DNA from 2 places in the Cupriavidus sp. 05N38 genome. Region 2 is predicted to be linked to the other one. Evidence: riboswitches for the same ligand, from Rfam matches in the RefSeq annotation. Region 2 holds a riboswitch; the other holds the start of a gene.
The links. A riboswitch is a leader RNA that binds a small molecule or an ion and turns the genes downstream of it on or off. The one in region 2 is predicted to bind glycine.
Positions count from the first base shown of each region.

Region 1 (4,295 bases), on a different contig from region 2:
GACCAAGACAACCTCTGTCTCGGCAGACCATGCTGCCTGGTGGTCAACAAAATAGACCGGGACCGCAATGGAGGCGCCGGCATGCAACAGCGGATTGAGGCGGTATTGGGTAGACGCATCGGCATTCCCGTGCTCCACTGCTCGGTGGCAAAGTACTTCCATGCCAGGCAGGCCTCGGCCGGCTTCCGCGAGCGACTGCTGCGGCAAAGCAGATTGTCGGCGCTGGTGACCAGCCTTTCCGCCTGGGGAAACCAGACCGGTCAGGCGAGCCGGGCGATTGCAGCCATCAGCGCTGTGGAAGGCGTTATGCGGGATGTCATGCAATCCGGCGACGAGCCCTGCCTGCAAGCACGCATAGCCTGCGTCCAGAAGGAAATCGCCGAGCTTGAACAGGCAAGGGAACACCTGCATTCGCTCGCGCGCCTATGGCATCGGCAAGTCTATTCAACAGTACTGGGGCGTGCCGCGAAAGCAATGGAACGTCTGGACGGCACCGCCGAGGCTCCGGAGGTGCAGGCGTTCTTCACCTCCACGCTTGACCAGATGAAGGAGGACTTGAGCAAGCTTTGGTGCGAAATGGAGCGACAGCTGCACGAAATCCTTGGCGGCGCGGGGAAGCAACTCGAGAATCGCACAACGCAGGCGCTCCACATGCCGTGGTCCGGCGGCAGCTTCGCGCCAGGCACACCCGGCTCACTGGATGCCATCCGCATCCCAGCTAGCCCGGCATTGCGTCTGACGCGGCTTGTCAATAGCGCAACCGGGCCAATAGCAGGCGGACTGGAAGCCGCTTCGATAAGCACAAAGGCACTCGGCAATCTCCTCTACGAAATTGCCGGGTCCACCGGGATAAGGCTGGTCAGGACGGAGGCTCTCCGTCGAGCTGGCCTCATCACAAGAGCATCGGGAAGACTAGCGGCATTCAGCCCGTTGCTAGCAACCATCCTCGACCTCTATCTGCATTTTCGGGAAGAGAAAATCGAGGATGCCAAACGGCGCTACGTTACGGACCTGCGCCGCTCGCTTCGCGCTGCATTCAGACAGCACGCCGAAGCATCGGCGCTAGGCACCAGCAATGCCATCGAGAGGTTCGGAAACACGGCTCTGGACAACATCGCGGCAAATCTGACTGGTCAACTGAAGGATATGCTGGAACGCCAGGCCATCAGTATCGGGCTTGGCAAGCAGTCGGAAGAGGTAGCCGACCGCTGCAAAGCACTGAAGCAGCAATTGCATGATGCACTCAACGGTGCCACGCCGCGGATACCAGGCACTGCACCTTGAACCCTATTGCCATATTGGTCCGCCACCTGTAAAAGCCTGCGCTACTCGTGCCCTGCTCCCGAGCTCGCCGGCTCCAAAAATTGGCCGGCCAGACTGCTACAGAACCTTGCTACAGCGCGCGGCCCGGCGGCGGGGCGCCGCCGGGCCGCCATACTGCCCTTGCAGTCTCTCTGCAACGCGTGCTATGTTGCGGCTTCCAGGAGAACGAGACACCTCCGCCGTATCAGGTGGGTGTCTCTACCGAAGGCGTACCCCTGAAACGCTCAGGTGCAAAAGACTGGAAACCGAACAAACTGGAGAGCGCCGGACCGCACACCGACCAGGTAAGCGGCACGCGGCCGCCGAAGGGGCAAGCCGGTACCCGTGGTGGGTGCGGCGAATCTCTCAGGCAAAAGGACAGTGGGGGCAGGCAGGCCAGATGGCTTGCCTGCCCCTTTTTGCTATCCGGAGCCTGAGAAATGAAAGTCATCGTGATGGGAGCCGGCGTGATCGGCGTTGCGTCTGCGTGGTACCTGGCCCGTGCCGGGCACGAGGTCGTGGTGCTGGAGCGCAATGCGGGCGCGGCCCGGGAAACCAGTTTTGGCAACGGCGGGCAGATCTCGGTCAGCCATGCCGAGCCTTGGGCCAACCCGGCCGCGCCGCTGAAGATGCTGCGCTGGCTCGGGCGCGAGGATGCTCCGCTGCTGTTCCGCCTGCGCGCAGATCCGGCGCAGTGGTCGTGGGGACTCAAGTTCCTGCGCGAGTGCACGGCCAGTCGCTCCACCCACAACATGATCCAGCTGCTCAACCTGGGCACCTATAGCCGCGCCAGCCTGCAGGCGCTGCGCGCCGAGACCGGCATCGAGTACGACCACCTCACGCGCGGCATCCTGCATTTCTATACCAGCCAGAAGGAATTCGACGCGGCCGTCGAGCCGGCGCGCATCATGCGCGAGCTGGGCTGCGAGCGCCGCGTGATCGGGCCGGACGAAGTGGTGCGGCTGGAGCCGGCGCTGGCGAATATCGCGCCGCGTCTGGCGGGCGCCACCTATACCAGCGAGGATGAATCGGGCGATGTGCACCGCTTCACCACCGCGCTGGCCGCGCGCTGCGAAGCGCTGGGCGTGCGCTTTCGCTATGGCGTGCGGGTGCAGCGCCTGCATGCCGAGGGCGGCAGCATGCACGGGGTGGAGATTGCCGACGAGACTGGCGGCTACCAGATCGAGAGCGCGGACGCCTACGTGCTGGCGCTGGGCAGCTTCAGCCCGATGCTGGCGCGCCCGCTCGGGGTCAAGCTCGACATCTATCCGGCCAAGGGCTATTCGGTGACGCTGCCGGTGCTCGACAGCGAGCGCGCGCCCAGCGTGAGCCTGACCGACGACGAGTACAAGCTGGTGTTCTCGCGCTTTGGCGACCGCCTGCGCGTGGCCGGCACAGCCGAACTCAACGGCTATGCGATGGATCTGAACCCGGTGCGCTGCGAGGCCATCGTGCGGCGCACGCTGGAAGTGTTCCCGGGCATGAGCCGACCGGAGCTGGCGAAATTCTGGACCGGGCTGCGCCCTGCCACGCCGGGCAACGTACCTTATATCGGCGCCAGCGCCATCGGCGGGCTCTACCTGAACACCGGCCACGGCACGCTTGGCTGGACGCACGGCTGCGGCTCGGGCCGTGCGATCGCGGACATCGTCAGCGGCCGCGTGCCGGAGGTGGATTTCGCCTTTACGGGCGCGCTGCCCGCCGGTGGCACGACGCGGCCGGCGACGCTGGCGTCCGCGCAGCGGGCCGTCCACTAGCCCCCGGCCCCGGTGGCGCCGGCCGGCGCCACCGCGCGTGGCTAGACGTCGATGGCCGTGTCCGACTTGACCTTGCGGCGCAGCTCGAACTTCTGGATCTTGCCCGTCGAAGTCTTGGGCAAGGGCCCGAAATACACGGCCTTGGGCACCTTGAAGCCAGCCAGCAAGGTGCGGCAATGCGCGATCAGTTCCTCGGCCGTGGCGCTGGCGCCGTCTTTCAGCTCGACGAAGGCGCAGGGCGTTTCGCCCCACTTGGCATCCGGCTGCGCCACCACCGCCGCGGCCAGCACGGCCGCATGGCGGTAGAGCGCGTCTTCCACCTCGACGCTGGAGATGTTCTCGCCGCCGGAGATGATGATGTCCTTGCTGCGGTCCTTGATCTTGACGTAGCCGTCCGCCGTGCGCACGCCCAGGTCGCCGGTGTGGAACCATCCGCCGGCGAAGGCTTCGCGCGTGGCCTTCTCGTTCTTGAGATAGCCCTTCATGCAGATATTGCCGCGGAACATGATCTCGCCGATCTCCTCGCCGTCGGCGGCCACTGGCTGCATCGAATCCGGATCGAGCACCGCCACCCCGGCCTGCAAGTGGTAGCGCACGCCCTGGCGGGCCTTGCGGGTGGCGCGGTCTTCCTGCGACAGCGCGGCCCAGTCGTCCTGCTCCGCGCACACCGCGGCCGGGCCATAGGTCTCGGTCAGGCCGTAGACGTGGGTCAGCTCGAAACCCATTTCTTCCATCTGCGCCAGCACCGCCGCGGGCGGCGGCGCACCGGCCACCATGCCGCGCACCGGGCCGCGCAGGCCTTCGCGCCAGGCCGGCGGCGCGTTGACCAGCGCGGTGTGGACGATGGGCGCGGCACAGTAATGGGTCACGCCTTCGTCGCGCATCAGGTCGAACACCAGCTTGGGCTCGAACTTGCGCAGGCACACATTGATGCCGGCGCGCGCGGCGATGGTCCAGGCAAAGCACCACCCGTTGCAGTGGAACATGGGCAACGTCCACAGGTAGACCGCGTGCTTGGGCAGGTCCCACTCGAGGATGTTGGACACGGCATTGATGGCTGCGCCGCGATGGTGGTAGACCACGCCCTTGGGGTCGCCGGTGGTGCCCGAGGTATAGTTCAGGGCGATGGCGTCCCACTCGTCGGCGGGCCATTGCCAGGCGTAGTCGGGATCGCCCGAGGCCAGCAGGGTTTCGTAGTCGGTCTCGCCAAAGCGCGGCGCGTCCTGCGGGCCCAGC
Region 1 is NZ_JBFTNF010000032.1:63,980-68,274, reverse strand. Features, by position in the region: gene AC1DK4_RS22985 (GTPase domain-containing protein) at 1-1,284, shown strand, start outside; glycine riboswitch at 1,568-1,694, shown strand; gene AC1DK4_RS22980 (D-amino acid dehydrogenase) at 1,743-3,059, shown strand; gene AC1DK4_RS22975 (acyl-CoA synthetase) at 3,101-4,295, opposite strand, start outside.
Region 1: it holds a riboswitch for glycine, as region 2 does, so the genes downstream of both, AC1DK4_RS22980 (D-amino acid dehydrogenase) here and gcvT (glycine cleavage system aminomethyltransferase GcvT) in region 2, are expected to answer to the same signal.

Region 2 (4,295 bases):
GTCCAGCGCGACTGGGCCTGGCGCTCGTCGAACGTGTCGTACAGGTAGGCCTCGTAGTGGATGCCTTCCATCATGTCGTCGAGCACTTCGGTGGCGGGATCGCTGGCGGCGCGGCCGGCCAGGCGCACCATGGCTTCGCAGAACACGCGCAGCGGCTCGAGCTGGCGCGGCTGCAGCTTGCCTTCGATGCCGCCCATCATGGCCGCTTCGAACAGCGAGACCTTGGCCTGCCCGGCGAAGGTGCCCAGCACTTCCAGCGTGGCGTTGCCGACGCCGCGGCGCGGCGTGGTGATGGCGCGGATGAAGGCGGGATCATCGTCCGGATTGGCGATCAGGCGCAGGTAGGCGCAGATGTCCTTGATCTCGGCCTTGTCGAAGAAGCTCTGGCCGCCCGACAGCACATAGGGAATGCGCTCGCGCCGCAGGATCTGCTCGAACAGGCGCGCCTGGTGGTTGCCGCGGTAGAGGATGGCGTAGTCACGGAACTGCGCGCGCCGCTCGAACTTGTGCGCCGAGAGCCGGAACACCACCGACTCGGCTTCGTGCTCCTCGTCGTTCATCGGGTTGATGGCGATGGGGTCGCCCATGCCGTGCTCGCTCCACAGCTTCTTGTCGAACAGCTTCGGATTGTTGGAGATGACGGCGTTGGCGGCCTCCAGGATGCGCACGGTGGAGCGGTAGTTCTGCTCCAGCTTGACCACCTTGAGATCGGGGAAGTCGGTCTGCAGCAGGCGCAGGTTGTCCAGCGTGGCGCCGCGCCAGCCGTAGATGGCCTGGTCGTCGTCGCCCACCGCGGTGAAGGCCGGCGCGCGCAGGTGCGAGCCGCCGGCCAGCAGCTTGAGCAGCTGGTACTGGCAGGCGTTGGTGTCCTGGTATTCATCGACCAGGAAGTAGCGCAGGCGGTTCTGCCACTTCATGCGCACCGCTTCGTCGCGCGCGAACAGCTCGGCCGGCAGGCGGATCAGGTCGTCGAAATCCACCGCCTGGTAGGCGTTGAGCGTGGCCACGTAGTTGCGGTAGACCAGCGCGGCCTGGTGGTCGTCGGCGCTCTCGGCGGTGGCGATGGCGGTCTCTGGATCGACCATGCCGTTCTTCCACAGCGAGATGGTGCTCTGCACGCTGCGGATCAGCTTCTTGTCGGTGGTGGCGAGCTGCTCCTGCACCAGGCCGAAGCAGTCGTCCGAGTCCATGATGGAAAAGCGCGGCTTCAGCCCCACGTGCTCGGCCTCGGCGCGCAGGATCTGCACGCCGAGCGAGTGGAAGGTGCTGACCGTCATCTGCTTGAGCGGAATGCGGCGGCCCTCGCGCGTGGTCTTGCCTTCCATCAGCTTGGCGATACGCTCCTGCATCTCCTTGGCGGCCTTGTTGGTGAAGGTCACCGCGGCGATATGCTTGGGCTCGAACCCCTTGTCCTCGATCAGGTGCGCGATCTTCTGCGTGATCACCCGCGTCTTGCCCGAACCGGCGCCGGCCAGCACCAGGCAGGGGCCGTCGAGATAGCGGACGGCTTCGGATTGGGCGGGATTGAGTCCGTGGGTCATGCGTTTGGCGTGGTGGCGGAAGCGGATGGCGAAATGGCTGGCGAAGACGACGCGGCCAGGGCTGCCTGTGAAGACTGCGGCACCGGGGTGATGTCCCCGCAAGCGACAGCAGCCGCAGATGTTAACACGCCGGGTTGCCGGCCCCGGGGTGCCGGTGCCGTGCCGCGCGCCACGCGTTGACAAGCCACCGGGGCTGCCTGTAGAGTCGCGCCATCCGGCCGGGAGAGCGCGCAGATCTTGCGCCGCCGAAGGGGTATCACCCGAAAACTCTCAGGCACCATGGACTGGTCGGATCGGCTTGCAATATGCACACGATGCACGCCGTACTCTGGAGAGCGGCACCCGCCACGCGCGCAAGCGACGGCGAGCGTGCCCACCGAAGGGGCGCGCAGGGCACAGGTCCACCGGACCGCCTTGTAATCTCTCAGGTATCGAGGACAGAGGGGTCATCCGCCGCGGCGGATCTGGCAGCGCCATGGCGCGCCGGGTCTGGCGGCGGATGACCCTTTTTTCGTTTTCGAACCGAGATTTCCGCCTTCCCCCGAGGACTACATGACGCTCCAGGCCACGCCCCTCAATGCCATCCACCGCGCACTCGGCGCCCGCATGGTCGACTTCGGCGGCTGGGACATGCCGGTCAACTACGGCTCCCAGATCGAAGAACACAATGCCGTGCGCACCGACGCCGGCATGTTCGACGTCTCCCACATGTGCGTGGTCGACCTGGCCGGCGCCAATGTGCGCGCCTTCCTGCGCGGCCTGCTGGCCAACAATGTGGACAAGCTGCAGACGCCGGGCAAGGCACTTTATTCCTGCATGCTCGACGAGAGCGGCGGCGTCATCGACGACCTGATCGTCTACTTCTTCGCCGAGGACCGCTTCCGCCTGGTAGTCAATGCCAGCACCGCGACCGGCGATATCGAATGGATCACCGCGCGCAACGCCGCCACCGGCAGCGGCGTCACCATCACCCCGCGCCGCGGCGACAACGCCCCCGCGGGCGCCGCGCCGCTGGCCATCGTCGCCGTGCAGGGCCCGAACGCCCGCGCCAAGGTGTGGAGCGCCTTCCCCTCCACCCAGCCCAGCGAAGCCCTCAAGCCCTTCAACGCCATCGTGGTGCAGGATCCCGCCCTGGGCGAAGTCATGGTGGCGCGCACCGGCTACACCGGCGAGGATGGTTTCGAACTGGTGGTGCCGGCCGCGAACGTGGCCGGCCTGTGGGAGAAGCTGGTCGCTGCCGGCGTGCGCCCGGCCGGCCTCGGCGCGCGCGACACGCTGCGCCTGGAAGCCGGCATGAACCTGTACGGCCAGGACATGGATATCCACACCTCGCCGCTCAACGCCGGCCTGGCCTGGACCGTGGACCTGCAGAGCGAGCGCGACTTCACCGGCAAGGCGGCGCTCGTCGCCGGCGGCCAGACCCAGCAGTTTGTCGGCCTGATCCTGCGTGAAAAAGGCGGCGTGCTGCGGGCGCACCAGAAGGTGATCACCACTGCCGGCGACGGCGAGATCACCAGCGGCACCTTCAGCCCTTCGCTGTCCCTGTCCATCGCATTTGCCCGCCTGCCGCGCGACGTTGCCCTCGGCGCCGAGGTGCAGGTCGAGATCCGCGACCGCAAACTCGCCGCGACTGTGGTTAAACTGCCGTTTGTGCGCAATGGCAAGGCACTCGTGAGCTGAACGCTCGCACCGGTCACAGCGCGCCCGCCGGCGACGGATTGCCTCCGCCCGGCGGGCGCTGAAAAAACAAATTGAATCTGGAGAATCCCATGAATTTCCCCGCCGACCTGAAATACACCGAGTCCCATGAATGGGTGCGCGTCGAAGCCGACGGCACGCTGACCATCGGCATCACCGACCACGCGCAGGACGCGCTGGGCGACATCGTGTTCCTGGAGCTGCCGGAAGTGGGCAAGTCGGTCGGCGCAGGCGACGCGCTGGCGGTGGTGGAATCGGTCAAGGCCGCTTCCGACATCTACGCGCCGGTGGCCGGCGAAGTGATCGCCGTCAACGAAGCCGCCGTCGCCGCGCCGGAAAGCGTCAATGCCGACGCCTTCGATGCGTGGCTGTTCAAGCTCAAGCCGGCCAACAGCGACGACGTCAACGGCCTGATGTCGGTGGACGCCTACAAGGCCAACGTCGGCGCCTGACGCGACACCCTGCCGCTCCCGCGAGGCTTGCCTGCCACGGGAGCGGCGACTGAAGACTGATGCACGGCGGCGCGGCTGACCACCCGCCGCCCTGCGCCCAACGAGGTTCTTGCCATGAACGCCCCCCTGCCCATGAACGCAGCCAAAGGTGCCCGGCCCACGCTGGCCGAACTGGAGGCGCGCGACGCCTTTGCTTCCCGTCATATCGGCCCCGATGCCGCCGAGCAGCAACACATGCTCAAGGTACTCGGCTACGACAGCCGTGCCGCGCTGATCGACGCCGTCATTCCCGCCGCCATCCGCCGCCGCGACGGCATGCCGCTGGGCGAGTTCACCGAGCCGCTCACCGAGGAAGGCGCCCTGGCCAGGCTGCGCGGCCTGGCCAGCAAGAACCTGGTGCTCAAGAGCTTTATCGGCCAGGGCTACTACAACACGCTGACGCCCGGCGTCATCCTGCGCAATATCTTCGAGAACCCGGCCTGGTACACCGCCTACACGCCGTACCAGCCTGAAATCTCGCAAGGCCGCCTGGAAGCCATGCTGAACTTCCAGCAGATGGTCACCGACCTGACCGGCCTGGATATCGCCAACGCCTCGATGCTCG
Region 2 is NZ_JBFTNF010000038.1:107,007-111,301, reverse strand. Features, by position in the region: gene AC1DK4_RS25410 (UvrD-helicase domain-containing protein) at 1-1,541, opposite strand, end outside; glycine riboswitch at 1,751-1,838, shown strand; glycine riboswitch at 1,860-1,992, shown strand; gene gcvT (glycine cleavage system aminomethyltransferase GcvT) at 2,094-3,221, shown strand; gene gcvH (glycine cleavage system protein GcvH) at 3,311-3,691, shown strand; gene gcvP (aminomethyl-transferring glycine dehydrogenase) at 3,806-4,295, shown strand, end outside.